4 regions of the Streptomyces sp. NPDC054975 genome follow, and region 4 is predicted to be linked to each of the others. Evidence: riboswitches for the same ligand, from Rfam matches in the RefSeq annotation. Region 4 holds a riboswitch; each other region holds the start of a gene.
The links. Region 4 has a riboswitch for cyclic di-AMP ahead of ACWF79_RS05160 (transglycosylase SLT domain-containing protein). Riboswitches for the same ligand answer to the same signal wherever they lie in the genome.
Positions count from the first base shown of each region.

Region 1 (7,891 bases), on a different contig from region 4:
TCCAGAACATGAACTGGTCCGGATCGGCACGGTACGCGGTGGAATATCGGCGTTCCGTGTTCTTCGTGCCGTCCTTCCCGCATTCTTCGAATGGCACCGTTCTTTGCTGCTCCCCAGGAGGTGAGCGAGTTATGGCCATGCCGCTCCGTCAGTCCATCCGGGTCGGGACCTATCTCTTCGAACAGAAGCTCCGCAAGCGGGAAAAGTTCCCGCTCATCGTCGAACTGGAGCCCCTGTTCGCCTGCAACCTCAAGTGCGAGGGCTGCGGAAAGATCCAGCACCCGGCCGGTGTGCTCAAGCAGCGAATGCCGGTCGCCCAGGCCGTCGGCGCCGTCCTGGAGTCCGGGGCGCCGATGGTCTCCATCGCGGGCGGTGAGCCCCTGATGCATCCTCAGATCGACGAGATCGTGCGCCAGTTGGTGGCGAAGAAGAAGTACGTCTTCCTCTGCACCAACGCACTGCTGATGCGTAAGAAGCTGGAGAAGTTCACCCCCTCCCCGTACTTCGCCTTCGCGGTGCACATCGACGGGCTGCGCGAGCGGCACGACGAATCCGTGGCCAAGGAGGGCGTGTTCGACGAGGCGGTGGCGGCGATCAAGGAGGCCAAGCGGCGCGGCTTCCGGGTCACCACCAACTCGACCTTCTTCAACACCGACACCCCGCAGACCATCATCGAGGTCCTCAACTACCTCAACGACGACCTCCAGGTCGACGAGATGATGATCTCGCCCGCGTACGCCTACGAGAAGGCCCCGGACCAGGAGCACTTCCTCGGCGTCGAGCAGACCCGCGAACTCTTCAAGAAGGCCTTCGCGGGCGGCAACCGGAGCCGGTGGCGGCTCAACCACTCGCCGCTCTTCCTGGACTTCCTGGAGGGCAAGGCGGACTTCCCGTGCACCGCCTGGGCGATCCCGAACTACTCCCTCTTCGGCTGGCAGCGCCCCTGCTACCTGATGAGCGACGGCTACGTTCCCACCTACCGGGAGCTGATCGAGGAGACCGACTGGGACAAGTACGGCCGGGGCAAGGACCCGCGCTGCGCCAACTGCATGGCGCACTGCGGCTACGAGCCGACCGCCGTCCTCGCCACCATGGGCTCGCTCAAGGAGTCCCTGAGGGCGGCCCGCGAGACCGTCTCCGGCAATCGCGGATGACGTGACGCGTACGGGAGGCCCGCGAGCCCACCGGGCGCGGGCCTCCCGCACAGCCGAGCACCGTACGACGAAAGGGGGCCGAGCATGACGATTCTGGAGACCATCCGGGGGCCGCGCGACCTCCGGCCGCTGAGCGGCGCGGAGCTCGACGAACTGGCTGAGGGGATCCGGCAGTTCCTCATCCACGCGGTCGCCAGGACGGGTGGCCATCTGGGGCCCAACCTCGGCGTGGTCGAGCTGACCCTCGCGCTGCACCGGGTCTTCGACTCGCCCGACGACCGCATCCTGTGGGACACCGGACACCAGAGCTACGTCCACAAACTCCTCACCGGACGGCAGGACTTCTCCAAGCTGCGCAGCAAGGGCGGGCTCTCCGGATACCCCTCCCGCGAGGAGTCGGAGCACGATGTCATCGAGAACTCGCACGCCTCGACCGTCCTCGGCTGGGCCGACGGACTGGCCAAGGCCAACGAGGTCCTGGAGAAGGACGACCACGTGGTCGCCGTCATCGGCGACGGCGCCCTGACCGGCGGCATGGCCTGGGAGGCGCTGAACAACATCGCCGCCGCCCGCGACCGGCCCCTGATCGTCGTCGTCAACGACAACGAGCGCTCGTACGCCCGGACCATCGGCGGGCTCGCCGCCCACCTGGCCGTCCTGCGGACCACCGACGGCTACGAGCGCTTTCTCGCCTGGGGCAAGGACGTCCTCCAGCACACGCCCGTGATCGGACCGCCGTTGTACGGCTCGCTGCACGGCGCGAAGAAGGGGTTCAAGGACGCGTTCGCCCCGCAGGGGCTCTTCGAGGACCTCGGGCTGAAGTACGTAGGTCCCGTCGACGGCCATGACCTCGCGGCCGTGGAGTCCGCCCTGAGCCGGGCCCAGCGGTTCCACGGGCCGGTCCTCGTGCACTGCCTCACGGAGAAGGGCCGCGGCTACCGCCCCGCACTGGAGGACGAGGCGGACCGCTTCCACGCCGTCGGCGCCATGGACCCCGTCACGTGCGCGCCGCTCACCCCGTCCGCCGGACCTTCCTGGACCTCCGCCTTCGGCGACGCGATCGCCGAGATCGGGGCCGAGCGGCCGGACGTCGTCGCGATCACCGCCGCCATGCTCCACCCCGTAGGACTCACCGAGTTCGCCCGGCGCTTCCCCGACCGGGTCTGGGACGTCGGCATCGCGGAGCAGCACGCCGTCGTCTCGGCCGCGGGCCTGGCCACCGGCGGGCTCCACCCGGTCGTCGCCGTCTACGCGACCTTCCTCAACCGCGCCTTCGACCAGCTGCTCATGGACGTCGCCCTGCACCGGTGCGGCGTCACGTTCGTCCTCGACCGGGCCGGGGTCACCGGCACGGACGGGCCGTCCCACAACGGCATGTGGGACATGTCGATCCTCCAGGTCGTGCCGGGTCTGCGGATCGCCGCCCCGCGCGACGCCGACCAGCTCCGCGCCCAGCTGCGCGAGGCCGTCGCCGTCGACGACGCCCCGACCGTGCTGCGCTTCCCCAAGGAGACCGTGGGTGCCCCGGTGCCGGCCGTGGGACGGATCGGCTCGATGGACGTCCTGCTCCAGCCCTCGGAACCGGACGCGGAGGTCCTGCTCGTCGCCGTCGGCGTCATGGCCGAGGTCTGCCTCCAGGCCGCCGACCTCCTCACCGGTCGCGGCATCCGCTGCACCGTCGTCGACCCCCGCTGGGTCAAGCCGGTCGACGAGGCCCTCGCCCCCCTCGCCGAACGCCACCGCCTGGTCGCCGTCGTCGAGGACGGCGTCCGCACCGGCGGCGTAGGAGCCGCCGTCGGCCAGGCCCTGCGCGACGCGGGCGTCGACGTGCCCCTGAGGACGTACGGGATCCCCGAACAGTTCCTCGCCCATGCCAAACGCGGCGAGGTGCTCGCCGACCTCGGCCTCACCCCGGTGGAGATCGCCGGGAACATCAGCGCCGCACTGACCCGGAAGAAGGGGCGATGAGCAAGGAGTTCGACCTTTCGGCACTGCTCGCCGAACGCGGCGCGGAGCGCTACGAGCTGCACGCCCGGTACCTCAACCACCAGCTCCCGCGCATGCTGCACACGATCGGCTTCGACAAGGTCTACGAACGGGCCGAGGGCGCCCACTTCTGGGACGCCGACGGCGAGGACCACCTCGACATGCTGGCCGGCTTCGGCGTCATGGGCCTCGGCCGGCACCACCCCGTCGTCAACAAGGCCCTCCACGACGTCCTCGACGCCCAGCTCGCCGACCTCACCCGCTTCGACTGCCAGCCGCTGCCGGGCCTGCTCGCCGAGAAGCTGCTCGCCCACAGCCCGCACCTCGACCGGGTCTTCTTCGGCAACAGCGGTACGGAAGCGGTGGAGACCGCCCTGAAGTTCGCCCGGTACGCCACCGGGAAGCCCAGGATCCTCTACTGCTCCCACGCCTTCCACGGCCTGACCACGGGCTCCCTCTCGGTCAACGGCGAGAAGGGCTTCCGCGACGGCTTCGCCCCGCTGCTGCCCGACACCGCGATCGCCCTCGGCGACCTCGACGCCCTGGAGCGGGAGCTCCGCAAGGGCGACGTGGCGGCTTTCGTCGTGGAGCCCATCCAGGGCAAGGGGGTGCACGAGGCCCCGCCCGGCTTCCTGCGCGCCGCCCAGGAGCTGCTCCACCGGCACGGGGCCCTGCTGATCGCCGACGAGGTGCAGACGGGGCTCGGCAGGACCGGTGACTTCTACGCGTACCAGCACGAGGACGGCGTCGAACCGGACCTCCTCTGTGTCGCCAAGGCACTCTCCGGCGGGTACGTCCCGGTCGGCGCGACGCTCGGCAAGGACTGGATCTTCAAGAAGGTCTACTCGTCCATGGACCGCGTCCTCGTCCACTCCGCCAGCTTCGGTTCGAACGCACAGGCCATGGCGGCCGGGCTCGCCGTGCTCTCGGTGATGGAGAACGAGGGGACGGTCGCGAACGCGCGCCGGATCGGCGAGCTGCTCTCCTCGCGCCTGAAGGAGCTCGTGCCGCGCTACGAGCTGCTGCACGAGATCCGCGGGCGCGGCCTGATGATCGGCATCGAGTTCGGCCGGCCCACGTCGCTCGGGCTGCGCAGCCGGTGGACGATGCTCCAGGCCGCCCGTAAGGGCCTCTTCGCGCAGATGGTCGTCGTGCCGCTGCTCCAGCGCCACCGGATCCTGACGCAGGTGTCGGGCGACCATCTGGAGGTGATCAAGCTGATTCCGCCGCTGATCATCGACGAGGCGGACGTGGACCGTTTCGTCACCGCGTTCACGGCGGTGATGGACGACGCCCACGGGGGTGGCGGGCTGATGTGGGACTTCGGGAAGACGCTGGTCAAGCAGGCGGTCGCGCAGCGCTGACGTCTGACGGCACGGGTTTTGCCTCTGGGGCAAGAAATTTGCCTCAGAGGGAAGATGCTGGCGGAATGGAGGCATGGAGCACCTCCCCGGGGAGCTGTCCTCGGACCCCGCCGCCCCCGACATGAGTGCCGCCCTGCCGGACGTCGCGCCGCAGCTGCGCGGCCTGCGCCGGAGGCGCGGGCTGACCCTGGAGGCCGCCGCGCAGCGGGCCGGACTCTCCCCGGCCCATCTCTCCCGGCTCGAAACGGGCCACCGCCAGCCCTCGCTCCCGATGCTGCTCGCCCTGGCCCGTATCTACGGTACGACGGTCTCCGCCCTCCTGGGCGAGGCCCCGCCCGAGCGTGATCCGATCGTCCGGGCCGGCCGGGCCGAGCCCGTCGAGGCCGACGGCTGGACCTACCGCCAGGCCGGTGGACCGGGCCGTGCCCTGCAGGCGCTCCGTGTCCACGTTCCGTACGCCACCCGCACCGACATCGTGCGCGTGCACCCCGGCGAGGAGTGGCTGCACGTCCTCGACGGGCAGGTGCGCCTCGCGCTCGGCGACGCCGTCCATGTCCTGGACCCCGGAGACAGCGCGCACTTCGACTCGCTCACCCCGCACCGCATCGGCGCCGTCGGCCGCGGCGGGGCCGAGCTGCTCTTCGTCCACACGCTGATGCAGAGCCCCGCCGCCGAGCTGTGCCTCGGTGACGGCGCCCCGCATCCGCGCTGAGCCCTTCAGAAAGGACCGATATGTCCGAGAAGCCCGCACCGGTGACCGGCGAGGAGCGCGAGGCCGGCAAGTTCCCCAAGGGGCTGGTGCTCCGCCTCTTCGCGTACCTCGTGGCCGGACACCTCTTCGCCGGCTTCCTCTACCTGCTGTTCACTCTCGGCGGGCAGAACCCGTAGCGGACGGGGGCTCGCTCACGCCTCCGTGACGAGGCGCTCGCGCAGCCGCGCCCGGGTCTCAGGGGTGAGCTTCAGGCCGGTGGTGAGGTAGTTCTCGGCCGTTCCCCAGGTCTGCTCCATCGTCTCGAACGCAGCCCGCAGGTACTCCACCCGCGCGTCGAACAGCGGGCTGATCAGCTCCATCACCTCGGGCGCCATCGCGTTCGCGGAGGTGGAGCTGCGGCGCACCTTGTAGCGGCGGTGCGGGTCGTTCGACTTCACGTAGTCCGCCTCGATCGCCTCGCGCTCCACGCCCACCGCGAGCAGCGAGATGGCGATGGAGAGGCCGGCCCGGTCCTTGCCGGCCGCGCAGTGCATGAGCGCCGGGACGCTGTCCTCGGCGAGCGCGTGCAGGATGCGGCCGTGCTCCGCCGTCCGCTCGGCAATCATCTTCCGGTACGAATCGGACATTCGGTCCGCGGCCTTGCCGTCGCCGAGAATGGCGCGGAGCTGCTCCAGCTCGCCGGAGCTGACGAGCTTCCAGAACTCCTTGCCGTCGGCCGGGTCGTTGAGCGGTATGTTCACATTTCGCACACCCGGCAGTTCGACGTCCGGGCCCTCGATCTTGATGTCGGCCTGATTGCGGAAGTCGAAGATCGTGTGCAGGCCCAGGGTGGAGAGAAACGCCGCGTCGTCCTCGGTGGCGTGGGCGAGGTGGCCGCTGCGGAAGAGGCGCCCGAACCGCACCGTACGGCCGTCCACGGTCGGCAGTCCGCCCACGTCCCGGAAGTTGCGTACCCCGGTGAGCTCGGGTTCGGTCGGCGAGATCTGGGGCAGCTGCTGCGTCACGGGTGCTCCTGAAGGTTGACGGACCGCGATCGGTTCCTGATCGATTCCTGGGGCAATCATCCCGGGTGTCCGGGGCCGTGCGCACCCCTGGGTAGGGGATTGGGTGTTCTGTCCGAATTGGCCCCTTCGGGATAACGCGCCCTTGTTTTAGGGGAGATGGGATTCGGGGCGTGAGCAGCGTCATAAAGGTGACGGACCGTGCCTGATCGTCCGGACCAATTTCCCTGCCTGAAAAGGAAATCGATCCTCCGTCGTCCACGGAGGGTGACCGGAATGCGGTGCGGATATCGCGCCCGGCAATTGCGATCGGAAACCCGTGGCTTGTTCGCCGCGACCCCGCTCGTCTAGCGTCACCGTCAATCCGGTCGGACCGCCGAATCCTGCCACCGTCCGGAATCCGCACCCATCCACGCCCGGCAGGAGCGGGGGACCCAGGTAAGTACGCCGCACCGGTCGATCCGGACGGCTCGGGGTGAAGCCGCGTGAGAACGCGGCCGGACATCTCCAGTCCGAACCCGACAGCTCACCTCGTAGGCGACGGAGAGGAATTCGCCATGCCCGCAAAGGGTAAGCATCGCCGTCCCAAGGTCAACCCGATCACGCGCGGATTCGTCGCTGCCGGCACCGGTGGCGCCGTCGTCGCCCTGCCGCTGTTCGGTGCGACCGGAGCCCACGCCGCCGAGAAGGCCGCGCCGACCGTGACGTCCGAGCAGGCCGTCGCCGCCGTCGCCGCCGCTCCCGCGAAGGCCCCTGCCGCCGCGAAGCCGAAGACGTACTCCGTCGTTCCCGGCGACTACCTGTCGAAGATCGCCGCCGAGCACGACGTCAAGGGCGGCTGGCAGAAGCTGTACGCCGACAACCGCCAGGTCGTCGGTGAGGACCCGTCGCTGATCCTGCCGGGCATGAAGCTCACCCTCGGCGCCAAGTCGACGGCCAAGGCCGCCCCGAAGGCCGCGGCCCCCAAGGCTGCTCCGAAGGCCGCGCCCAAGGCCGAGAAGAAGTCCTCCTCCGACGCGAGCGAGTCGCGCAGCTCCCGCTCCGCCGCACGCGACACGGCTCCCGCCCAGAACTCCGCCCCCGCGAAGTCCTCCTCCTCCGGCTGGGTCGCCCCGGTCTCCGGCGGCGTCTCCACCCCGTACCGGGCCTCCGGCTCGATGTGGTCCTCCGGCTACCACACCGGTGTCGACTTCATGGCCTCCTCCGGCACCTCGGTCAAGGCCGTCGGTGCGGGCACCGTCCACTCGGCCGGCTGGAGCGGCTCGTACGGCAACGAGGTCGTCATCCAGCACGCCGACGGCACGTACTCCCAGTACGCCCACCTCTCCTCCCTCTCCGTCTCCGCCGGCCAGACCGTGACCGGCGGCCAGGAGATCGGCCTCTCCGGCTCGACCGGCAACTCCAGTGGCCCGCACCTGCACTTCGAGATCCGTACCGGCCCGAGCTACGGCTCGGACGTCGACCCGCTGGCGTACCTGCGCCAGCACGGCGTCGGCATCTGACGGATTCGCGTCACCCGCAGCACCCCCAGGGGCCCGGCACTTCCGAGTGCCGGGCCCCTGGGGCGTATTCCGGCTTGGTGGAATCTTGACCGGTGGCGTATCTCACGCAGCGTCAACCCCTCCTTACGGTCGCGTAGGTCACACCCATAAGGGAAAGATGTGCTCCCGTGGC
Region 1 is NZ_JBSGWV010000001.1:495,458-503,348, reverse strand. Features, by position in the region: gene ACWF79_RS02310 (phosphorylase family protein) at 1-124, shown strand, start outside; gene hpnH (adenosyl-hopene transferase HpnH) at 132-1,154, shown strand; gene dxs (1-deoxy-D-xylulose-5-phosphate synthase) at 1,239-3,122, shown strand; gene ACWF79_RS02295 (aspartate aminotransferase family protein) at 3,119-4,504, shown strand; gene ACWF79_RS02290 (helix-turn-helix domain-containing protein) at 4,578-5,216, shown strand; gene ACWF79_RS02285 (DUF6126 family protein) at 5,237-5,392, shown strand; gene ACWF79_RS02280 (tyrosine-protein phosphatase) at 5,408-6,220, opposite strand; cyclic di-AMP (ydaO/yuaA leader) riboswitch at 6,615-6,770, shown strand; gene ACWF79_RS02275 (M23 family metallopeptidase) at 6,775-7,719, shown strand; gene ACWF79_RS02270 (SGNH/GDSL hydrolase family protein) at 7,887-7,891, shown strand, end outside.
Region 1: linked by a shared signal. The riboswitch ahead of ACWF79_RS02275 (M23 family metallopeptidase) and the one ahead of ACWF79_RS05160 (transglycosylase SLT domain-containing protein) in region 4 are both predicted to bind cyclic di-AMP.

Region 2 (7,891 bases), on a different contig from region 4:
GTGTGAATATGTCAGTACGGAACACGAAAAGGTGATCCATCGGGGCCAGTTCACGCAATGGTCGCCTGGCGGTCATGTTTCGAATCGGCCGGGGACACCCCCATGGGCTGTCGTGTCCTTCGTGCTTCTCTCGATCGTGGTCCCGTGTTTCAACGAAGAGGAGATCATCGGTCGTTTCCACGACCATGTGACCGCCGAACTCTCCCGTTTCGACGGAGAGTTCGAGCTGGTCTACGTGGACGATGGAAGCCATGACCGGACCCTCCCGCTCCTGGAGGGGATCGCCGACTCCGACCCTCGCGCCCGTTACGTCTCCTTCAGCCGGAACTTCGGCAAGGAGGCCGCCATGCTGGCCGGTCTCCAGCACGCCGAGGGCGACGCCGTCGTCATCATGGACGCCGACCTCCAGCACCCGCCGGAGCTCGTGCACCGCATGCTGGCCCTGCACGCCGAGGGGTACGACCAGGTCATCGCGCGGCGCACCCGCAAGGGCGACCGGGTCACCCGCACCCTGACGGCCCGCGCCTACTACTGGGCGATCAACCGGCTGGTCGACGTCGAGCTGGTGGACGGCGTCGGCGACTTCCGGCTGCTGTCGCGCCGTACCGTCGACGCGATCCTCGAACTCACCGAGTACAACCGCTTCTCCAAGGGCCTTTTCGCCTGGGTCGGATTCCGTACCACCACATTCGAGTACGAGAATGCGGTGCGTGAGGAGGGCCGCTCGAAATGGACCTTCGGAAAACTGCTCAACTACGGACTCGACGGACTCCTCTCCTTCAACAACAAGCCGCTGCGGGCCGCCGTCTATCTGGGAATGGTCCTGGTCTCGGTCGCGCTCGCCTACGCGGCCTGGATCGTCGGTGACGCGCTCGTCAACGGTGTCGACACGCCCGGATACGTCACGCTGCTCGTGATCGTCACGGCGCTCGCCGGTGTCCAGATGGTGATGCTCGGTCTCGTCGGCGAGTACGTCGGCCGTATCTACTACGAGGTGAAGCGGCGGCCCCACTTCCTGGTGAAGGCGACGAACGCGGACGTTCCGCGTCCGCGGACCGCCACCACCCGAACGCGTGAGTCGTTGATCGAGACAGTCACGTCGAAGTAGTGGCCCCGGCCACGGCGACTGCCTACCATCGATCACCGCAAGGTCGTTCAAACTGACGCACGACCCACGCCGGGAGGCTCCTTTGCACCGCCGCACCGCGCTCTCCGTCTCCGCCGCGCTCCTCGCCGCGGCTCCGCTCCTCGCCGCCTGCGGCGGTGAGGCCCACCCAGGGGCGGCGGCCGTCGTCGGCGGCGAACGCATCGAGGTCTCCAGCCTCCAGGCGCAGGTGCGGGACGTGCGGACCGCGCAGGAGGCGTCCCCGCAGGCCGCGCAGCTGATCCAGGCCACCGGCGACCTCAGCCGCGAGAAGCTCAACGTGATGATCTTCGACCGGGTGGTCGACAAGGTCGCCGAGGACAACGGGATCACGGCGTCGCGCGGCGAGATCCAGAAGACGCGGGACGAGTTCACGAAGCAGAGCGGCGGCCCGGAGCAGCTCGCCGCGACCCTGCTCCAGCAGCAGGGTGTCGCGCCCGACCAGATCGACGGGGTCGTCCGCCGCACGGTCCTGATGAACAAGATCGCTGAGAAGCTGGGCATCGCGAACACCCCCGAGGGCCAGAAGAAGCTCCTCGAAGTCTTCACCGCCGCCTCCAAGGACCTCAGGATCGACGTGAACCCGCGCTTCGGGGCGTGGGACGACACGAAGATCCAGCTGGGCACGTTCACGGCGCCGTGGGTGCGCCAGATCAGCCAGGACCCGGCGGCCGTGGAGGCGGGCGCGTAGGGGGCGTCCAGCGGCGCGACGTAGGGTCGGAAGGGTGAACGAAGAATCACCCGTGGAGCCCGTCGGTCCTGTCGCGCCCGGCCGCATCGTCCTCCTGACCGCCAGCCATCGCGTCGCGCCCGGACTGCTGTCCTGGCCCGCGTGGCAGGCGCTGCGCGACGCCGACCGGGTGCTGTGCGCCGACGAGCACCACCCGCAGCTGCCGTACCTCCGCGAGGCGGGCGTCGCCGTGGAGCACGCCCGCCCGACCGCTCAGGAGTTGGTCGAGGCGTGCGCCGGGGACCGGACCGTGGTGGTCCTTCCCTCCGGCGAGGGCGACCAGGCGCTGACGGACGGGCTGGCCCGGCTGGCCGGCTCCGGCCGCGTCACGATGCCCGACCTGGAGCTGCTGCCCGGCTCGTACGACCTGCCCGGCGCCCGCCTGCTGGACCTGGTGCAGGTCATGGACCGGATCAGGCGCGAGTGCCCGTGGTCCTCGCGGCAGACGCACAAGGGGCTCACCAAGTACGGCATCGAGGAGGCGTACGAACTCGTCGAGGCGATCGAGGACGGCGACCGGGACGAGCTGCGCGAGGAGCTCGGGGACGTCCTCCTCCAGGTCGTCTTCCACGCCCGGATCGCGGAGGAGGACGAGGAGGAGCCGTTCTCCGTCGACGACGTCGCCGCGACGATCGTGGAGAAGCTGATCCACCGCCACCCGCACGTCTTCGGCGACGCGAAGGCCGAGACCCCGGAAGAGGTCAAGGAGCACTGGCTGCGCACCAAGGCGATCGAGAAGCAGCGCGCCTCGGTCACCGACGGGGTGCCGCTCGGGCAGCCCGGCCTGGCGCTCGCCGCGAAGCTGGCGGGGCGGGTCCGCACGGCGGGCCTGGACGTCGACCTGCCGAAGGGTGACGGCATCGGCTACGACCTGCTGGCCCTCGCCGCCCAGGCGGAAGCCTCCGGCACGGACCCGGAAGCGGCCCTGCGCGCGGCGGCTCGCGCCTACCGCGACGCGATCAGGGCGGCGGAAGGGCAGTGAGCCCCGCTCCACCCGTCGCCGGGCGGGTCAGGGCTGGTGGGGCGTCCTCGCCGCCGGGTTGTGCCAGTGGGGCTGCGGGCGGTCGATGAACCATTCCGCCGTGCCCAGGGGACGGGAGAACGTTCCCGCGCACGGTACGTGGTCGTGGTGGACCCGGGCCGCGCCCAGGCGCTCCAGGGCCGGGAGGGTCTCCGCGACCAGCGGGTGGGGGCCCGCCACGTAGACGTCGTGGGCCGGCCAGTTGCCGCAGGTGTGGAGCGCCTGGAGCAGCCGCGCCGTCGCCTGCTCGCGCGGACGCCCCGGCGCGGAGGCGATGTAGGTGACCTTCAGACCGGGTATCCGCTCCCGCAGCCGCTCCACGTCCCCCTTGCCGTACAGATACTCCTTGGCCCGCGCCACCAGGAAGAGCCGCGCCTCGACGTCCGCCGGCCGCTCCGCCACCTCCTCCAGGAGCGCCTTGACCGGCGCCCAGCCCGTCCCCGCGGCGACGTAGCTGCGCGGGACGTCGGGCGCGGTCCGCGCCGTCAGCGCGCCGCCCGGCGCGCTCAGCCGGAGCGGCTCGCCCTCTCCTACCGCCTCGACCAACGCCGTGCTCATCGCACCGCCAGGGATCCGGCTCACGTGCAGGTCCACCGTCCCGTCCGCGCGGACCGCGTTCGCCAGGGAGTAGGTACGCCACACCCGGGGGACCCGGAGCGAGCTGACGCCGACGTACTGCCCGGGCCGGTACGCGAAGGGCCTGCGCGGCTTCAGGGTCAGCACCGCCAGGTCCTCGTCGAGCCGCTCGTGCCGGACGACGACGGCGTCCCACCAGGCCGGCTCGCCCTCCGCCTCGGCCTGCTCGGCGCCCCGCATCATGAGTTCGACGACCTGCCCGTACGCCTCGGCCCACGCCTTCTCGGCCTCCACGCTCCACGCGGCCCCGGCGGCGTGCGCGAAGGCGGCGGTCAGGCTGGTGCCGACGGCGGCGTAGAGCGCGGGGGAGGCGAGGAACTTGCGGTGGTCGCGGCCCAGATGGGCGAGGTAGTCGGGAAGCCCGGGGTCCTCCAGCTGGGTCACGACATGCGTGAGCGCGGCGAAGAGCCGGTCGCGCTGGGGCCGCAGGTCCTCGGGGAAGAGCTCACGGACGCCCGGGTTGTGCCAGAACAGATGGGAGTAGAAGAAGGCGACGGCATGCTCGGCCCGTCTCTCGACGACGGCGAACGTGCTTCTCAGTAACTGGGCATCCACGCGGGAGAATCTAGGCCACCCGCCTTCACAGGACGATCACATCTCGCGGACCGGGCCGCCCGGAGGCCGACGGCAGCGTGACCTTGTACCGTCTCAGGGTGAGCACGCCCCCCGCCCCCGAGCTCTTCACCTGGGAGTTCGCGACCGATCCGTACCCCGCCTACGCCTGGCTGCGCGAGCACGCGCCCGTTCACCGGGCCAAGCTGCCCAGCGGGGTCGAGGCCTGGCTGGTGACCCGGTACGTGGACGCCCGGCAGGCCCTCGCCGACCAGCGGCTCTCGAAGAACCCGGCGCACCACGACGAGCCGGCGCACGCCAAGGGGAAGACGGGGATCCCCGGGGAGCGCAAGGCCGAGCTGATGACCCATCTGCTCAACATCGACCCGCCCGACCACACCCGGCTGCGCCGGCTCGTGTCGAAGGCGTTCACCCCGCGCCGGGTCGCCGAGTTCGCGCCCCGGGTGCAGGAGCTGACCGACCGGCTGATCGACTCCTTCGCGGCGAAGGGCACCGCCGACCTCATCCACGAGTTCGCCTTCCCCCTGCCCATCTACGCCATCTGCGACCTGCTCGGGGTGCCGGAGGAGGACCAGGACGACTTCCGGGACTGGGCCGGGATGATGATCCGGCACGGCGGAGGGCCGCGCGGCGGGGTGGCGCGGTCGGTCAAGAAGATGCGCGGCTACCTCGCGGAGCTGATCCACCGCAAGCGGCTCGACCCCGGCGACGACCTGATCTCAGGGCTCATCAAGGCCTCGGACCACGGCGAGCACCTCACCGAGAACGAGGCCGCCGCCATGGCCTTCATCCTTCTCTTCGCCGGCTTCGAGACCACCGTCAACCTGATCGGGAACGGGGTGTACGCCCTGCTGCGGAACCCGGGGGAGCGCAGCCGGCTCCAGGCCTCGCTCGCCGCCGGGGAACGGGACCTGCTGGAGACCGGTGTCGAGGAACTGCTGCGCTACGACGGGCCGGTGGAGCTGGCGACCTGGCGGTACGCCATGGAGCCGCTGACGATCGGCGGCCAGGAGATCCCGGCGGGCGACCCGGTCCTCGTCGTGCTCGCCGCCGCCGACCGCGACCCGGCGCGCTTCGACGAACCGGACACGCTCGACCTGTCCCGGCGCGACAACCAACACCTCGGCTACGGGCACGGCATCCACTACTGCATCGGCGCCCCGCTCGCCCGGCTCGAAGGGCAGATCGCTCTCGGCACGCTCCTGACGCGCCTGCCGGACCTCCGTCTTGGTGCGGATCCGGCCGATCTGCGGTGGCGCGGCGGGCTCATCATGCGTGGATTGCGCACGCTTCCGGTGGAGTTCTCCCCTCGTTCCCCTTCCGCGTGAGCTGACACTCCGTCAAGACTGTGACTTTTACGTGATCTCCGCTGCATCGACTTGTGACTGACGTTCGAATGCCGCTACGTTCACCGTCACCTCAGCAGTCACGCGAAAGGCAGCTCCGCATGCGCTCCGGGAACGGACGACACCGCAGACCCCGCCAGGCCCCCGCCATCGTCGTCGCCGCAGGCGTGACGGGCTCGGCCCTCGCGCTTCCCCTGCTCGGGGCGGGTTCGGCCTCCGCCGCCGACGCGGCCACCTGGGACCGGGTCGCCGAGTGCGAGTCGGGCGGCCAGTGGAGCGCCCACTTCGGCAACGGGCTCTACGGCGGGCTGCAGTTCACCCAGGAGAGCTGGGAGCGTCACGGCGGTCTGGCGTACGCGCCGAGCGCGGACCTCGCCAGCCGTGCCCAGCAGATCGTGGTGGCCGAAAAGGCACTCGCCGCGGGTGACACGCAGTGGGCGACGTGCGCCCCGATCGCCGGGCTGACCAACGACGGCGTCAAGCCGGACGTCGTCCCCGGCCCCGCGGTCACGCCGAGCGAGCCGATCGGTCCGCTCCCGGAGTCCAACCGCACCCTCGGTCTCCCGGACGTCGTGGCTCCGCCCGAGGCGCTCGCAGGGCCCGAGACCACCCCGACTCCCTCCACGCCCTCCCCCTCCGTCACGCCGACCGCTCCCGGCACCGGCAAGCACCGGGGCGAGGCCGCCCCGGAGGAGACGGGCGAGACGACCGCGGCGGACAAGTCGCCCGAAACGGGCCGTCACGCCTCGCCGACCGACACTTCGACCGGCACCCCGACGGGCGCTCCGACCGACACGCCGGCAGCGGACGCCACCGACGAGGAGAAGGCCGCGAATCCGGGTAGTGAGGACACTGCGGACACTGCGGGCAAGAAGCCCTCCGAGGGCATCAAGGATGCTATCGGTGCATACACCGTCAAGCCCGGCGACAACCTCACCGAGATCGCCCAGCGGAACGACCTCCCCGGCGGCTGGGGCGCTCTCTACGACGCCAACCGGTCGACCGTCGGGGCCGATCCGAACCTCATCCTCCCTGGCCAGAGCCTCGATCTGACGATCGGAACGCCCGTGGAGACGGCCCCGAAGTAGGGGCGGTTCGGGGATGAATGTCCGGTTCTGTGCAAGTGAGACATGGGTCTCTTCGTCTCAACTGGCGTGTCTCGTCCGCAAACTCTCCTTCCGTCACCTCTCACCTGCGTAAACGCCCTTTGTCCCGGGGCAAGTACGGGCGTTTTGTCCCCCATGGACGTCTTTGAACTTCCCCCGGGTCTGTGTCTACGGTCGTCACCGCTCGCCACCGCGGGCCCCGTCGACCGAAACGCCGAATCCTGCCGTCGGCCGATGGGAACAGTCGTCGCGTCAAGCGCCGTAGGCAGGAGCGGGGGACCCAAGGTAAGTGCCGCCCCCGGCCGTTGAGACAGACGGCCGACGGACCGGCTTGGGGTGAAGCCGCGCGCTAGGTCGCGCGGCCGGGCAACTCACATCGGCCCGAACCCGACAGCTCACCTCGTAGGCGTCGGTGAGGAGAATCTCCATGCTGTTTTCCGCCAAGGGCAAACACCGTCGTCCCTCCAAGGCCACCCGCGCCGTCGCCCTCGCCGGTGTCGCCGGTGTCGCCGTCGCCGCCCCGCTGATGACCGCCGGCACCGCCTCGGCCGCCACCGTCTCCGAGTGGGACAAGGTCGCCCAGTGCGAGTCCGGTGGCAACTGGTCCATCAACACCGGCAACGGCTACTACGGCGGCCTGCAGTTCTCCAGCTCCACCTGGGCCGCCTTCGGGGGCACCGCGTACGCCGCGACCGCCGACCAGGCCTCCAAGTCGCAGCAGATCGCGATCGCCGAGAAGGTCCTCGCCGGTCAGGGCAAGGGCGCCTGGCCGAGCTGCGGCGTCGGCCTCTCCTCCGCCTCCCCGAACACCGGTGCCGTCGAGGAGGCGCCTGCCGCGCAGGCCGCCCCGAAGCAGGAGCGTCAGGCCGAGCAGCCGACGACCCGCAGCGAGCAGCGGACCGCCCCGAAGGCCGAGTCCAAGAAGACCGTCACCACCCCGACCGGCAAGAAGGTCAAGAAGGGCGACGGCGAGTACAAGGTCGTCTCCGGCGACACCCTGAGCACCATCGCCGCCGAGCACGACGTCAAGGGCGGCTGGGCGAAGCTCTTCGAGCTCAACAAGGACGTCGTCGAGGACGCCGACCTGATCTACCCGGGCCAGCAGCTTCACCTGAAGTGAGCCCGGCGGCTCGCGTGAGTCCGGCGGCTCACGCGAGCCCTACGACCCTCCCGCGGTGACCACCCCGGTCCGGAGCGCCTCTCCCCCGTGCGCTCCGGACCGGGGTTCCGCGCGTCCGGGGTGCCGTGAGGCGGGGGCACCCCATGGTTACCGCTGAGTAGTTCCGAGGCCTTTGGCCCCAGATGCGTGCCCTTGGGTCCTTTTTCGTCCCAGGG
Region 2 is NZ_JBSGWV010000018.1:20,569-28,459, forward strand. Features, by position in the region: gene ACWF79_RS18125 (glycosyltransferase family 2 protein) at 122-1,108, shown strand; gene ACWF79_RS18130 (SurA N-terminal domain-containing protein) at 1,191-1,835, shown strand; gene ACWF79_RS18135 (nucleoside triphosphate pyrophosphohydrolase) at 1,870-2,856, shown strand; gene ACWF79_RS18140 (globin domain-containing protein) at 2,884-4,086, opposite strand; gene ACWF79_RS18145 (cytochrome P450 family protein) at 4,185-5,432, shown strand; gene ACWF79_RS18150 (transglycosylase family protein) at 5,552-6,538, shown strand; cyclic di-AMP (ydaO/yuaA leader) riboswitch at 6,804-6,980, shown strand; gene ACWF79_RS18155 (transglycosylase family protein) at 6,984-7,676, shown strand.
Region 2: linked by a shared signal. The riboswitch ahead of ACWF79_RS18155 (transglycosylase family protein) and the one ahead of ACWF79_RS05160 (transglycosylase SLT domain-containing protein) in region 4 are both predicted to bind cyclic di-AMP.

Region 3 (7,288 bases), on a different contig from region 4:
CCTCGACGCGCCGGCCGCCACCGCGTACGGCCTGGTGGACCACGTGATTCAGAACCGTGGGGCGTCGGGCGGCGCCGGGGGAAGGTGAGCGTCCGATGGTTCCCGAGCTGCCGCCCCTGCCCGCCCTGACGCGCGCCGAGGGCGAGTTCATCGACGCCTATCTCGAAGTGGTCGACCTGCTGGGTCGCATCAATCCATCCAGGGCATCGCATACGTATGGGGCGCTGCGCGCGGCTCAGGCCCTGGTGGGGCGGGCGAACGCGCTGCGCGACGCACTGACGGCGATGCATGCGCGCGGGGAGAGCGAGGTGCACGCGGAGACATTGGCCCGCGCGCTGCGGGTGTTGGACGGCGAGCGTAGATCCGATCGCGTCACTGTCCCGGGGACACCGACAAGTTGACATTCCGTCGTGTCGTGTCGAGGTCCACTCGGACCAGCACAGGCGCAGAATCGCTCCCCCGTTCGGCGTAGTCGACGAATCGACATATGCGCGGGGTGAGTTGCGCAACAGGTGTACACATCTGGCGGAATCAGGCGTTCCACCCCTGGTCCGGGACTCGTCGGCCAAACCTGCGACGATCACGAAACATGCCTGTCCACCCGAATGGATCAGTCGTGAGGAGCCTCACATAACGCCGTTTCGGCTCGGATTTCACCCTGGGTCTGGGTCAAGATCCCTCACGACGACAAGCCCCCGCCACCGCGGCGGGGCGGTCCGGGCGGACGCCGAGTCCTGCCGCTGTCCCGGATGTCTGGTCGACAGGAGTGGATCGGCAGGAGTGGAGGACCCGAGCAGTACGGGACGGCCGGCCAGTGTGGCCGTTCCTCGGGGTGAAGCCGCGACCGCGGCCGGGCAACTTCGCCAGTCCGAACCCGACAGGTCATCCTTCACAGGCGGCTGACGAAGGGTTGCGCATGACTGCGCAGATTCATGTCCCGTCCGTGCTGTCCCGGGCCGGAGCCGTCTCGGCTCTCACCCTCGCCGCCCTCGGCGGCACGATGCTGGCACCAGGTGCCGCACCGGAGGCCCAGGCCGCGACGTCGTACGCCGGCAAGGCGCTGAACATCGCGGCTTCGAAGAAGGGATCGCCCTACAAGTACGGAGCGTCCGGACCGACCCGGTTCGACTGCTCGGGGCTCACGCTCTACTCGTACAAGAAGGCGGGCAAGTCGCTGCCTCGTACCGCGCAGCAGCAGTACAACAAGACCCGGCACATCTCCGCGTCCAGCAGGCAGAAGGGGGACCTGGTCTTCTTCCACTCGGGTGGAAGGGTGTACCACGTGGGGATCTACGCCGGTGGCGGCAAGATCTGGCACTCGCCCAAGAAGGGCTCCTGGGTGAAGCTCGACAAGATCTGGTCGTCCAAGGTGTATTACGGCCGGGTGCGCTGACGCCCCGTCCGGTCCGACGCGAGCGGGGGTACGGTGGCGCCGCCGTACCCCTCCGCGGCGGCGGGGGCGGTCCACGGCAGGTTGATCCAGACCGTCTTGCCGCCCTCGTCGGTCGGGGTGACCGAGAGCCGGCCGCCGGCCTCGGCCGTCAGGATCCGGATGATGACCATCCCGCGTCCGTTGTCCTGCTGCACGGCCGCCGGGAGCCGCTTCGGCCAGCGGGGATGGCTGTCGGTCACGCCGATGTGGAGCTGCTCCTCGCGCTCCAGGCGGATGTCGACGGTGAAGGTGGGCGACTGTCCGAAGGTGTGCTGGACGGCGTTGGTGGCCAGCTCCGAGACGATCAGCCGGACCGTGTCGGCGGTGTCGCTGCCGCCTGCGAGCCCCCACCCGCCGAGGACGTCGGCGACATATCTTCGGGCGGCGGACACCGAGGCGGGATCGCTCGGCAGAGTGACGGTTGCTTCCTGGTGGTCTGCCATGGCAACGCTGTCCCTTTCCCACCGGGCCCGGCCCGGATTGCACTTCGCGTCAGACTGCCACCGATCGTGCCGCCCTGGGCGGCGATCCACCAAGATATGTGCATATTTGTCGCTCGAAGCGGTGAACTCTGCTACGAGAGACCGTATTTGGGACGCGCTCAGTGCTCGGCGGGCGGCGCCGTCCGCACGATGGTGGTGACGGCCTGTTCGATCTGCGCGTCCGTCAGGTCCGCGCGGGCCGTGAGCCGCAGCCGCGAGATGCCGTCGGGGACGGACGGCGGCCGGAAACAGCCGACGGCGATCCCCTGCTCCCGGCAGTCGGCGGCCCACCGCAGCGCCGCCTCCGGCGACGGCGCGCGGACGGAGACGACGGCGGCGTCGGGACGTACGGCGGTCAGCCCGGCCTCGTCCAGCCTCCGGTGCAGCGTCGTGGCGACGGCCCTGGCGCGCTCGGCGAGGCCGGGGTCGCCCTGGATCAACCGCAGGCTCGCCAGGGCGGCGCCGACGGCGGCCGGGGCGAGCCCGGTGTCGAAGATGAACGTACGGGCCGCGTTGACCAGGTGCTCGACGACCCGGGCCGGACCGAGGACGGCTCCACCCTGGCTGCCCAGCGACTTGGAGAGGGTGAGGGTGGCCACCACGTCCGGGTCGCCCGCGAGTCCGGCGGCGTGCAGGGCGCCCCGGCCTCCGTCGCCGAGCACGCCCAGGCCGTGGGCGTCGTCCACGACAAGCCCGGCGCCGTGCGCCCGGCACGCCTCGGCCAGTGCGGGCAGCGGGGCCCGGTCGCCGTCCACCGAGAAGACGGAGTCGGAGACCACGAGCGCCCGGCGGTCCGGGTGGGTCTGGAGGGTCTTGCGAACCGCCTCGGGGTCGGCGTGCGGGACCACGGCCGTCTCGGCGCGCGAGAGCCGGCAGCCGTCCACGATCGAGGCGTGGTTGCCGGCGTCGGAGACGATCAGCGCGTCGCGGCCGCTCAGCGCCGTGAGAGCGGCGAGGTTGGCGGTGTAGCCGGAGGAGAAGACGAGGGCCGCCTCGAAACCGCAGAACTCGGCGAGTTCGCGTTCGAGCCGGGCGTGCAGCCGGGTGGTACCGGTGACCAGTCGCGAGCCGGTGGATCCCGCGCCCCAGCGGCGGGCCGCCTCGGCCGCGGCCTCCGTGACCTCGGGGCGGCGGGTCAGGCCGAGGTAGTCGTTGCTCGCCAGGTCGAGCAGCTCCGACTCGGCGGGCCGGGGCCTCAGGGTCCGGACGAGCCCCGCCTCCGCGCGGCGGCGCGCCTCGGCGTCGGTCCAGTCGAACGGGGTCCGGCGGGTGTCCTCGTCCCGGTACATGGGGCAGATCCTTTTGTAGGCAGCGCACAGACCCTAACCGTCCACGCCCGGGGACAGGGTGTGGTCATCCACACACGTCAAAAGGGCGCGTTTGTTCAGATCCTCCTTGGCCACGGGGTGTGCCGTAGGCAAGGATCAGCCCTTATGGACCTGCTGAACACGCTGGTGGACAAGGGGCTGCGGCGCGAGCTGCCGAGCCGTGAAGAAGCGCTCGCCGTGCTGGCGACCTCCGACGACGAACTGCTCGATGTGGTGGCCGCGGCGGGCAAGGTGCGCCGTCAGTGGTTCGGGCGGCGCGTGAAGCTGAACTATCTCGTCAATCTGAAGTCGGGGCTGTGCCCCGAGGACTGCTCGTACTGTTCGCAGCGGCTCGGCGCGACGACCGGGATCCTCAAGTACAGCTGGCTGAAGCCGGACGAGGCCTCGCAGGCCGCCGCCGCCGGTGTCGCGGGCGGCGCGAAGCGGGTCTGCCTGGTGGCGAGCGGCCGGGGGCCGACGGACCGGGACGTCGAGCGGGTCGGCAGGACGATCGAGGCCATCAAGGAGCAGAACGAGGGCATCGAGGTCTGCGCCTGCCTGGGGCTGCTCTCGGACGGCCAGGCGGAGCGGCTGCGCGAGGCGGGCGCCGACGCCTACAACCACAACCTGAACACGTCCGAGGGGACGTACGGGGAGATCACCACCACCCACACCTACGCGGACCGGGTGGACACCGTGCAGAAGGCGCACGCCGCCGGTCTGTCGGCCTGCTCGGGGCTGATCGCGGGCATGGGCGAGAGCGACGAGGACCTGGTCGACGTCGTCTACGCACTGCGGGAGCTGGACTCGGACTCGGTGCCGGTGAACTTCCTCATCCCGTTCGAGGGCACTCCGCTGGCGAAGGAGTGGAACCTCACCCCGCAGCGCTGCCTGCGGATCCTGGCGATGGTCCGGTTCGTCTGCCCGGACGTCGAGGTCCGGATCGCGGGCGGGCGCGAGGTGCACCTGCGCACGATGCAGCCGCTCGCGCTGCACATCGCGAACTCGATCTTCCTCGGTGACTACCTGACGAGCGAGGGCCAGGCCGGCAAGACGGACCTGGACATGATCGCGGACGCCGGCTTCGAGGTGGAGGGCGCGGGCACGACCACGCTCCCCGCGCACCGCGCGGACGCCCTCGCGGCGGCGGGCGCGACCGGCGGCGGCGGCTCGGCGGCGTCGGCGAGCTGCGGCTCGCACGCGGAGGCCGGCGCGGGCTGCGGCTCGCACGCGGAGGCGGGCGGCGGCTGCGGGCCGTGCGGCGGTCACGCGGCGGAGCCCGTGGACACCCCGGCCGAGGTGTCGAACCCGCGGACCGACCTCGTGGCCGTGCGCCGTCGCGGCGCGGGAACGGACCTCGCGCCGAATGCGTAACGACGAGCTGCTCGCCCTGGACCGGGCCCACGTCTGGCATCCTTACGGCCCCATGCCGGGCCGCGCCGAGCCCTTGGTCGTCGCGTCCGCGTCCGGGGTACGGCTCCGGCTCGCCGAACCGGCGCACGGGCAGAGCGAACTGATCGACGGCATGTCGTCGTGGTGGTCCGCGATCCACGGCTACAACCACCCGGTGCTCAACGAGGCGGCACGCGGTCAGCTGGACCGGATGAGCCACGTCATGTTCGGTGGGCTCACCCACGAGCCGGCCGTCCGGCTCGCCGCCCGGCTCGTGGAGATCACGCCCGAGCCGCTCCAGCACGTCTTCCTCAGCGACTCGGGGTCGGTCGCCGTCGAGGTCGCCATCAAGATGTGTCTGCAGCACTGGCGCTCGGTGGGCCGGCCGGAGAAGCGGCGGCTGCTGACCTGGCGCGGCGGCTATCACGGGGACACCTGGCAGCCGATGGCGGTGTGCGACCCGAAGGGCGGCATGCACGACCTGTGGTCGGGGGCGCTGCCGAAGCACTTCTTCGCCGAGCCGCCGCCCGCCGGGTACGAGGAGTCGTACGCGGAGCATCTGCGGGACATGATCGGCCGGCACGCGGAGGAGCTGGCCGCGGTGATCGTGGAGCCGGTGGTGCAGGGCGCGGGCGGCATGCGCTTCCACTCGCCCGCGTATCTGCGGGTGCTGCGGGAGGCGTGCGACGCGCACGACGTCCTGCTCGTGTTCGACGAGATCGCGACCGGCTTCGGCCGTACGGGCGCGCTGTTCGCGGCGGACCACGCGGGGGTCTCCCCCGATGTGATGTGCGTGGGCAAGGCGCTGACCGGCGGATACCTGTCGATGGCGGCCACCTTGTGCACCCCGCGGGTGGCGGACGGCATCTCGCAGGGCGAGGTCCCGGTGCTCGCCCACGGGCCGACGTTCATGGGCAATCCGCTGGCCTGCGCCGTGGCGTGCGCCTCGATCGACCTGCTGCTGTCGCAGGACTGGCAGGTGGAGGTCAAGCGGATCGAGGCGGGTCTGCGCGAGGGTCTCGCGGGGGCGACGGCGGTGCCGGGGGTCCGTGACGTACGGGTCCTCGGGGCGATCGGGGTCGTCCAGCTCGACCACGAGATCGACATGGCCGCGGCCACGGAGGCGGCGGTCCGCGCGGGCGTCTGGCTGCGGCCGTTCCGCGACCTGATCTACACGATGCCGCCGTTCGTGACGGGCGACGAGGACGTCGCCCGGATCGGCGCGGCGGTCCGGGCGGCAGCGGCGGCGGGCTGAGCCCGTCACGCCCGCCCGGAGTGACCGGCGGGGCAACCGTCCAGGGGCCACGTCAGAGAGGACTCGCACACACCATGAGCGTCATCGTCGTCAGCGGTACGGGTACGGAGATCGGGAAGACGATCGTCACCGCCGCCCTGGCCGCCGTGGCCACCGGCCAGGGGCGGTCCGTCGCCGTGCTCAAGCCCGCGCAGACCGGGCTCGCGGCGGGCGAGCGCGGGGACGCGGACGAGGTCGTACGGCTCTCCGGCGCCGCCGCCTCGGCCGAACTGGGCCGATTCCCCGAGCCGTTGGCGCCCGCCACGGCCGCCCGGCGGGCCGGGATGACCCCGGTCGGCCCCCGCGAGGTCGCCGAGGCGGCCGAGAAGCTGGCCACCGAGCACGACCTGGTCCTCGTGGAGGGCGCGGGCGGGCTGCTGGTCCGCTTCGACCACGAGGGCGGCACGCTCGCCGACGCGGCCCGGCTCCTCGGGGCGCCGGTCCTGGTGGTGACGCCCGCCGGTCTCGGCACGCTCAACGCGACCGCTCTGACCGCCGAGGCCCTCGCGGCGCGCGGCATCGAGCAGCTCGGTGTCGTCGTCGGCAGTTGGCCGGCCGCACCGGACCTGGCCTCGCGCTGCAACCTGGCCGACCTGCCGGAGGCGGCCGGGGCGCCGCTCCTCGGGGCCGTACCGGAGGGTGCGGGCGGCCTCGACCCGGCCGCGTTCCGGGCGCGGGCGCATCAGTGGCTGGCTCCGGCGCTCGGCGGCGTCTGGGACGCCGCGACGCTCTGATCTCCGTAGGCTGGTGTCATGCGCGCACAGGTTGCGGAGATCGTCTTCGACTGCGGTGACCCGGCCCGTCTGGTGCGGTTCTGGGCCGAACTCCTCGGCGGCACCCCGGTCGACCGCGGCCCCGACTGGTCGTACGTCGAGCCGCCCGGTTTCGTCCGGATCGCCTTCCAGCAGGTGCCCGAGGGCAAGGCCGTGAAGAACCGCCTCCATCTGGATCTGCACGCGCCCGACGTGAGCGCGGCGGCCGACGAGGCGATCGTCCTCGGGGCCACCCGGTCCGGCGGGCTCGTCACCGACGCGGAGGGGGACTTCCAGGTGATGCACGACCCCGAGGGCAACGAGTTCTGCTTCGTGTCGGGCTGAACGGGTCGGAACGGGGCAGAATCACCCCGTCCGCGCGTCGGAGGAGGCCCTGATGTCATCACGTACCGCCCCGGTCCCCCGGGACGCCGTCCACCACCCCCTCTTCGCCCGGTTCTACGCCCGGTTCAGCGTCTCCGCCGACACCAAGGGCGGCATCGGCGCCCTGCGTACGGAGCTGCTGACCGGTCTTTCCGGCCGGGTCATCGAGATCGGCGCCGGGAACGGGCTGAACTTCGCCCACTACCCCGGGGCGGTCTCCGAGGTCGTGGCCATCGAACCGGAGC
Region 3 is NZ_JBSGWV010000020.1:104,334-111,621, forward strand. Features, by position in the region: gene ACWF79_RS19675 (ATP-dependent Clp protease proteolytic subunit) at 1-88, shown strand, start outside; gene ACWF79_RS19680 (hypothetical protein) at 96-401, shown strand; cyclic di-AMP (ydaO/yuaA leader) riboswitch at 741-913, shown strand; gene ACWF79_RS19685 (C40 family peptidase) at 917-1,393, shown strand; gene ACWF79_RS19690 (ATP-binding protein) at 1,375-1,875, opposite strand; gene ACWF79_RS19695 (8-amino-7-oxononanoate synthase) at 2,034-3,203, opposite strand; gene bioB (biotin synthase BioB) at 3,348-4,595, shown strand; gene ACWF79_RS19705 (adenosylmethionine--8-amino-7-oxononanoate transaminase) at 4,588-5,868, shown strand; gene bioD (dethiobiotin synthase) at 5,943-6,641, shown strand; gene ACWF79_RS19715 (VOC family protein) at 6,660-7,004, shown strand; gene ACWF79_RS19720 (class I SAM-dependent methyltransferase) at 7,057-7,288, shown strand, end outside.
Region 3: linked by a shared signal. The riboswitch ahead of ACWF79_RS19685 (C40 family peptidase) and the one ahead of ACWF79_RS05160 (transglycosylase SLT domain-containing protein) in region 4 are both predicted to bind cyclic di-AMP.

Region 4 (7,891 bases):
GGGCGCCATCGGCGAAGGAGACGTACGGGTCCTCAACGACCACGTCCTGGCCGGCACCGGCGTCTCCTCCGGGGATCTCGCCACCGTGGAGGCGCGCGAGCGGGTCGTGCTCGGACAGCGGTCCCGGCGCTACCGAGGTGCCCGGCCGCCGGCCCGGCTCGACGGCCGGACCGTCGTGGTCGTCGACGACGGCATGGCGACGGGCGCCACGGCGGTCGCCGCCTGCCGGGTCGTGCGGGCCCAGGGGGCCGCGCGGATCATCCTCGCGGTGCCGGTCGCGCCGGCCGACTGGCGGGAGCGGATCGGCCGGGAGGCGGACGAGGCCGTCAGCGTCCACGAACCGGAGTTCTTCTACGCGATCGGCCAGTTCTACCAGGACTTCTCACAGACCCCGGACGAGGAGGTCATCGCCTGTCTGGAGCGCCACCACGCCGGGCAGGGCCAGGGCGGCGAGAGCCCGGAGGTGCGCATTCCGGCCGGGGAGGTGGAGGTCGCGGGCCACCTGGTCGTGCCCGACGGTGCCCCGGGGATCGTGGTGTTCGCCCACGGCAGCGGCAGCAGCCGGCACAGCCCCCGCAACCGGGCGGTCGCCGAGAGCCTCAACCGGGCCGGGCTCGGCACGCTCCTCTTCGACCTGCTCACCGAGGAGGAGGCGGCCGACCGTGCCAACGTCTTCGACACCGAACTGCTGGCCGGCCGGCTGGCCAGGGCCACGTACTGGCTGGGTGGACGGCCCGGTCTCGACGGGCTGCGGACCGGCTACTTCGGCGCCAGCACCGGTGCCGCTGCCGCCCTCTGGGCCGCGGGCGACCCGCTGTCCGGGGTGGCCGCCGTGGTCTCCCGAGGTGGTCGCCCGGACCTGGCGGGCCCCCGCCTCGCGCAGGTGCGCGCCCCCACCCTGCTGATCGTGGGAGGCAACGACCCGCTCGTGCAGGACCTGAACGAGGACGCCCGCAGCCGGCTGCGGTGCGAGAACCAGCTCGTCGTCGTCCCCGGCGCCGGGCACCTCTTCGAGGAGCCCGGCACGCTGGAACAGGTCGGCGAACTCGCCGCGAACTGGTTCGCCGACCACTTCTAGGAGCTGCCCGCGCGGCGGGCAGTCGCCGGTCAGTACGGCCCGTCGACGTTGTCGATGGAGCCGTAGCGGTCCGCCGCGTAGTTGCAGGCGGCGGTGATGTTGGCGACCGGGTCGTAGAGGTCCATCGAGGTACCGGGCACGTGGTACGCGAGGAACGTCGGCTCGATCACCTGGAGCAGACCCTTGGACGGGGTGCCCTTGGCGGCGTTGGAGTCCCAGTTGTTGATGGCCTGCGGGTTGCCGGAGGACTCACGCATGATGTTGCGCTGGATCCCCTCGTACGAACCGGGGATGCCGTACTTCTGCATGATGTCCAGCGACTCGCGGATCCAGCCGTCGAGGTCGTTGGTGTAGCTCTTCGCGACCGTCTTGGCCGCCGGCGCGGCGGCCTTCTTCGCGGGGGCCGCCTTGGCCGGAGCGGCGCTGCGCTGCTGCGAGCGGTCGGCCCGGTCCGTACTCGTCGTACGGGCCGGGGCCTTCGGCTTCTGCGGGGCGGCGGCCTTTCCGCGGAGCGTCAGTTCCAGACCGGGGTGGATAAGTGACGGGTTGTCACCCACCGCGGCGCGATTGGTCTTGTACAGAGCCTTCCAGCCGCCCTGCACATTCTGCTCCTGAGCGATCACCGAAAGGGAATCACCGCGGGTGACGGTATAGGTGGTGGCGGCTGATTTCGGCGCGGCCGGAACGGATTCCACGATCTTCGTCGGCGCGCTGAGAACGGTCTTCTCGACGGAGGCGATCGCGGGAGCCGAGCTGGGCGCGGCGTGCGCGGTGGCCGTGCCGACCAGGGGCAGGGCCAGGGCGGCGCCGCCGGTGCTCGCGAGGGCGAGACCGCGGGTCAGGGGCCTTTTCTTGGGGCGCCGGTGCTTACCGTGTGCGGGCATGATGCAGTCCTCTCCGGCGCCTGCGGGGTGAGCTGTCGGGTTCGGGCTGGAGATGCCCGGCCGCGCATGCGCGACTTCACCCCGAGCCGTGCCGGAAATCCGGACCGGCGAAATGGTGGGTCCCCCGCTCCTGCCTTCGGGTGAATGAGCGGTGTTTTCGGACGGTGGCAGGATTCGGCGATCCGTCCGGGTCGAGGTGACCGTAGGCGAGAAATGTCGACCGAAACAAGACGTCGAATGCGCGGTTTATTCACGGATGAGTTCCGTGCACCGCGCGGCGCGCCTAACTTCCTTGCCCGACAAGGGGAGGGGCCGGTCGAGGAGGTCGTCGAAACGCTCGGCGTGATTCACCTCACCCGCCCTCTCATATCGGACATGCGGGGAAATGCGACCGAGTTGAGAAATCGGGCACAAGGGGCGGTAAAGCCGCTTGTGCCCGATTTGATCGGAAGTGTGGGCGTGCGTACGTCAGCCGGTGATACTCGGGGCGCCCGTCTCGATGTGGCCGGTGTAGCGGCGCGACCAGGTGCCGTCGATGTCGGCCAGGATCGTGAAGTCGTACCAGCCCTCGTGGTAGGCCACGGCGTTGAAGAAGTCCTCGCGCGAGGAGTTCGCCGGCACCGTGTACGTCCACGGCCCGTCCGTGCGGTAGGCGTTCGAGCGGATGGTGAAGGTCACCGGCCCGGCCGAGGTGTTGGACAGCTTGAAGAAGATCGCCGTCCTGCCGGTGCCCGGCTCGGTCGCGAACCGCGCCGCCACCTCGATCGCCTTGCCCGCCTTGGACGCGTCTCCGATGAAGCGCCGCAGGAAGCGGTTGGGACCCATCATCGAGATGTCGTACTTGCCCGAACCGGACCCGGTCCCGATGTTGAAGAAGTCCGTGGACGTCGTCCCCGGGTCGACCGTGTACTGCCAGGCGGCCGTGTCCCGGTGCTGGTGCGGGTGGATCGTGACATGCGCGGCACGCTTCGCCTGCGCGCCCTGGTTCGTCATCGAGAACCAGGCGAGGATCTTGCCCGACGCCCCGAACTCGAACCGGTCGAGGTTTCCGTTGACCTGGTACGGCAGGGCGCGCGCCGGGCGCGTCCCGGACTCCTGCGCCGGCAGGGCGTTGTCCTGCGGCACCGGGTTGGGCAGCGGGCCGCAGGTCGACTGCCCGATGACCTTGGCGGTGGACGGGAGACCCGAGGGGACGCCGTACACCGGGCGCGTGAAGTCGAAGACGCCCGTCAGGTCACCGGTGACCTTCCGCCGCCAGGCGCTGATGTTCGGGCAGGTGGCAGGGGTGCCGAGGGCGGCTGTCCAGGTCTCCATGAAGCGCAGGACGGAGGTGTGGTCGAAGACCTCCGAGCTGACCCACCCGCCGCGCGTCCAGGGCGACATGACGAGCATGGGGACCCGGAAGCCCAGGCCGATCGGCACACCGTCGAGGTACTCGCCGGGGGTGCCGGGCGGGGCGACCGGCGGCGGTACGTGGTCGAAGAAGCCGTCGTTCTCGTCGTAGTTGAGGAACAGTACGGTCGAGTCGAAGACCTCGGGGTTGGCCGCCAACGCGCGGTAGACCAGGTCGACGAAGTGCGCGCCGTCGCCGGGCGGGGCGTAGGGGTGCTCGGAGAACGCCTCGCTCGCCACCACCCAGGAGACCTGCGGAAGCGTGCCCGCGACCACGTCGGCACGGATCGCGGCGGCGATGTCGTCCGGAGTGGACCCGGTGACCTTCGGCACCGAGCCCATGCCCCGGTCGTACAGCGGATCGCCCGGCCGGGCGTCGGTGAACTTCTTGAAGTACGCGAGGCCGTTGTCGCCGTAGTTGTCCTGGGCGTTCTGGTAGACCTTCCAGCTCACGCCGGCCCGCTGGAGCGCCTCGGCGTACGTCTCCCAGGTGAGCCCGGACTCCTCGCCGCCGTCCTTGCTGGAGGCGTCGATCTTCCCGCTCCACAGGAACGTGCGGTTCGGGCCGGTGGCGCTGAGCGCCGAGCAGAAGTAGGCGTCGCAGACGGTGTAGTGGTCGGCCAGGGCGTAGTGGAACGGTATGTCACCGCGGTCGAGGTAGCCGAGGGTGCGGGTGTTGCCGACGCCCGTGACCCAGTTGTCCATCCGGCCCTTGTTCCACGCCGCGTGCTGCGAGATCCAGCTGTGCGGAAGGTCGCCGTTGCACTGGGCGAGGGTCTCCCCGTCGACACCGCCCGCCGGCGGGGTCGCGCTCAGCTTCCACGGGTACTGGCGGCCGCCCCAGTTGGGCTGGTTGAACATGCCCCAGCCGCCCGGGAGGTTGCCCGCGGCCCGGTCCCCGAAGCCTCGCACACCGCGCAGTCTGCCGAAGTAGTGGTCGAAGCTGCGGTTCTCCTGCATGAGCACCACGACGTGCTGAACGTCCTTGAGGGTGCCCGTCGCGGATGCGGCGGCGGCCGAGGCCGTGCCCGTGGGCAGCGCCGCGCCGGCCGCGAGCCCTGCCCCGATTCCGACGAATCCCCTGCGGCTGATGGGAGTCAATGCCCCGCCTCTCGTGTCACCGTGTGCCCTCCTGGCACACGGTGGACAGGATGAGGGAAGGCGCCTTAAAGGTATACCTCCGTGCGGTAAGACATGGGTGAACTTCCGACAGTACGCACGAAGTTGGGGACTGATTGGTTCGGGCATGGACCAATGCGGTCAGGGTGCCGTCCCCGCGAAGTCCCGGCGCACCATCAGCAGAGCCGCGTCGTCCTCCGCGTGCGGGCCGCCGGTGAGGGTGTCGAGGAGGTGGTCGGCCAACGCCTCCAGATCGGGCGGGCCCTCCGCGAAGGCGGCGGCCAGTCGCGCCAGGCCGATGTCGAAGTCCTCGCCCGGTTTCTCGACCAGTCCGTCGGAGTAGAGCAGCAGCGTCTCGCCCGGTTCGAGCCGGGCGGTGGTGTACGGATAGCCGGTCAGGCCCCACTCGGCGGGCAGGCCCAGGGGCGGCCCGCCCGCCAGCCGGACGTGCTCCACCGTGCCGTCGGCGTGGCGCAGCAGCGGCGGTGGATGGCCCGCGTTCGCCGCACAGACCTCTCCCGTGGCGAGCACCACCCGCAGATACTGGCAGGTCGCGAAGCGGTCGGCCTCCAGATCGGCGAGGAACGCCGACGCCTTCCCCAGCACGCTGTCGCAGCCGTGGCCCTCCGCCGCGTACGCCGTCATGGCGACCCGCAACTGCCCCATGAGAGCCGCCGCCTCGGTGTCGTGCCCCTGCACGTCACCGATCGCGAGCCCGAGCCCGCCGTCGGGAAGCGCGACCGCGTCGTACCAGTCACCACCGACCCGTACCCCCCTCCGGGCCGTCCGGTACCGCACCGCGATCGATCCCCCGGGCGTCCGGGGGATCCGGCGCGGCAGCATGGCGTTCTGCAGCGCGGCCGCGATCTCCCGCGACCCGTCCAGCGGCACCACCCGGTGCACCGCCCGCGCGACCGCCTTCGCCCAGCCGGTCATCAGGGTGTGGTCCGCGAGACAGAAGACCGACCGGTCGTCGTAGAACACGCCCAGCGCGCCGAGCGGCTGCCCCTCGTCGACCAGCGGCAGGAACGCGGCGGCCGTGGCGCCGAAACCGTGGCGGTAGGGCGCCAGCCGCGGGTAGCGGTCCAGGAACGCGTGGACGGAGGTGAAGAAGAGCGGGCTGCTCGTGCGCACGACGTCGTTGAGCGGCCAGGCGTCCGCGAGCCGCGACTTCCGGGGAAAGTCGGTCGCGCCGGGGGAGAGCACCGTACGGACCATCTGCAGGCGCCCCTGCTCCAGCACGCCCAGCGACATCGCCTTCGCCCCCAGCGGCCGCAGGCTCGCCTCGCTCCCGAGCACCTCGGCGACCTCGCTGACGCTCATCGCGCGGGACAGCGCGAGCGCCCCCTCGCCGAGGGCGCGCAGTGGATCCTGCTCCTCCTCGGCCGGCAGCCGCAGGGCGGAGTGCGCCAGGTCCAGCGTGGCGTCCCGGACCACCCCCACCACCCGTATCGCCCCGCCCGGGCGCTCGCGCACCACGGAGCCCCGGGCATGGGTCCAGCGGTGGCGCCCGTCGTGCAGGACGACACGGAAGTAGGCGCTGTACGCGTTCCTGCGGCCGGCCAGGAGATCCGCCGACAGTCCCGACAGCAGGGCCCAGTCCGCCGCCCGTATCCGGGGACGCAGATCCCTTGCCAATCCGCTGAACTCGGCCGGGAGCAGCCCGAACACCGTCCGCGCCACGGGGTCCAGGGACATGCGTCCACCTGCGGGATCCCAGGCGAAACAGCCCACGCGGGTCGCCGCGAGCGCCTCGCCCGGCTCAAGGCCGGGATCCCTGTCGCCCATACGGGTGCCGGTCAGCGGCGGGCGCGCCGGCGGGCGATGTACATGCCGAGGGCGATCCCCACGAGGAGCGTGACCGTGAGAACGCTCCAGAGCGGCAGTGTGACCTCGGGGATCCACAACCTGATCGTGACCGACCCTGTGTTGGCGGCGATGAACCAGATCGCCAGCGCCGCGAGCAGCACGAATCCGATCGTGCGCAGCCGCATGTCCCGCCCCTTGACGGTCACGGTCGGCGGAGCGTGCGGAGGTGATTGCTTACGGGTCATAGCGCTCATTATCGGATGTTTCGGGCGAGTGCGCTGGGTGCCGACCAGGCTGACTTTTCGGGATGCCCCCTCACCCGCGCGGGACTAGGCTCCCTCGACAACGGCAGATGACAGCCGACGCCGAGTGCGAGGCACGATGGCAGAGCGTGAGGAACCCCCGGGGCAGCATGTCCGTGCAGGGCGTGCCGGGCGCGGAGCGGTCGCCGTCCTCGACGAGCACGGTGTGGTCGTGGCCTGGAGCCGGGCGGCCGAGCGGCTCCTCGGCGTGGACCGCTCCCGCATCCTGGGCCGCCCCGTGACCGACCTGCTCACCCAGGTGGTGGCCGAGGACCTGTCCGAGGGCGTGACGGTCGGACCGGTACGCCACGCGGGCGAGGTCGAGCCCGGGCGCTGGGGCCTGTGGCCCGCCGGACCCCTCCCCGGGGGCATCCGCTCCGGAGTCCTGGAGGCCGTCTTCACCCAGTCACCGGTCGGCCTGCACGTCCTCGACGCCGAGCTGCGGGTCCTCCGGGTCAACTCCGCGGCGATCGGCATGCGGGGGGTCCCCGAGGAGGAGATCGTCGGGAGGTACTTCACCGACGTGTACGACCGTTTCGACCCCGAGCCGATGGAGCAGTGCCTCCGCGGGGTCCTGGCGACGGGTACTCCCGACTTCGACCGCCGGGCCGCCGGCTACCCGACCGCGGATCCCACGCGCGAACACATCTTCTCCGTCTCCGTCTTCCGGCTGGAGGACGACGAAGGCCGCCCGCTCGGTCTCGTCGCCTCCGCCGTCGACGTCACCGCCCGCGACCGCGCCCAGGGCCGGCTCGCCGTACTCCACCGCGTCCACGCCCGGATGGGCCTCAGCCTCGACCCGGTGCGGTGCGCGCAGGAACTCGCCCGGGCGGTCGTGCCCGTCCTGGCCGACGTCGCCGTCGTCGCCCTCACCGCGCCACCGCTCCACGGACCCGACGCCGACGTGGCCCCGGAGGCCGACGAGCCACCGCGCTGCGCGGCGGTCTGGCCCCCCGGCGCCGAGGGGACGCCCGAGGTGGGTGCCGTACTGCCGCCGACCGACGGAGCCGGCGCCGATGGCGTCACGGATCCGCTGGGGGCCGTGCCGTACGTCGAGCGGACGGCCACCGGCGGGCCCGTGCTCGTCGCACCGATCGTCCTGCGGGGCGCCCTCCTCGGCTTCGCCCGCTTCGCCCGGCCGCATCGGCCCGACCCCTTCGAGGACGACGACCTGCGGCTCGCGGCGGACCTCGCCGCCCACACCGCCGTCTGCGTCGACAACGCCCGCCGCTACGAGCACTCGCACGCGGTGGCGCTCGCCCTCCAGGGCAACCTCGTCCGGCCCGGCCGTACCTGCGGCAGCACCC
Region 4 is NZ_JBSGWV010000003.1:66,302-74,192, forward strand. Features, by position in the region: gene ACWF79_RS05155 (phosphoribosyltransferase family protein) at 1-1,078, shown strand, start outside; gene ACWF79_RS05160 (transglycosylase SLT domain-containing protein) at 1,108-1,962, opposite strand; cyclic di-AMP (ydaO/yuaA leader) riboswitch at 1,965-2,123, opposite strand; gene ACWF79_RS05165 (phosphocholine-specific phospholipase C) at 2,431-4,455, opposite strand; gene ACWF79_RS05170 (SpoIIE family protein phosphatase) at 4,615-6,171, opposite strand; gene ACWF79_RS05175 (LapA family protein) at 6,273-6,527, opposite strand; gene ACWF79_RS05180 (PAS domain-containing protein) at 6,664-7,891, shown strand, end outside.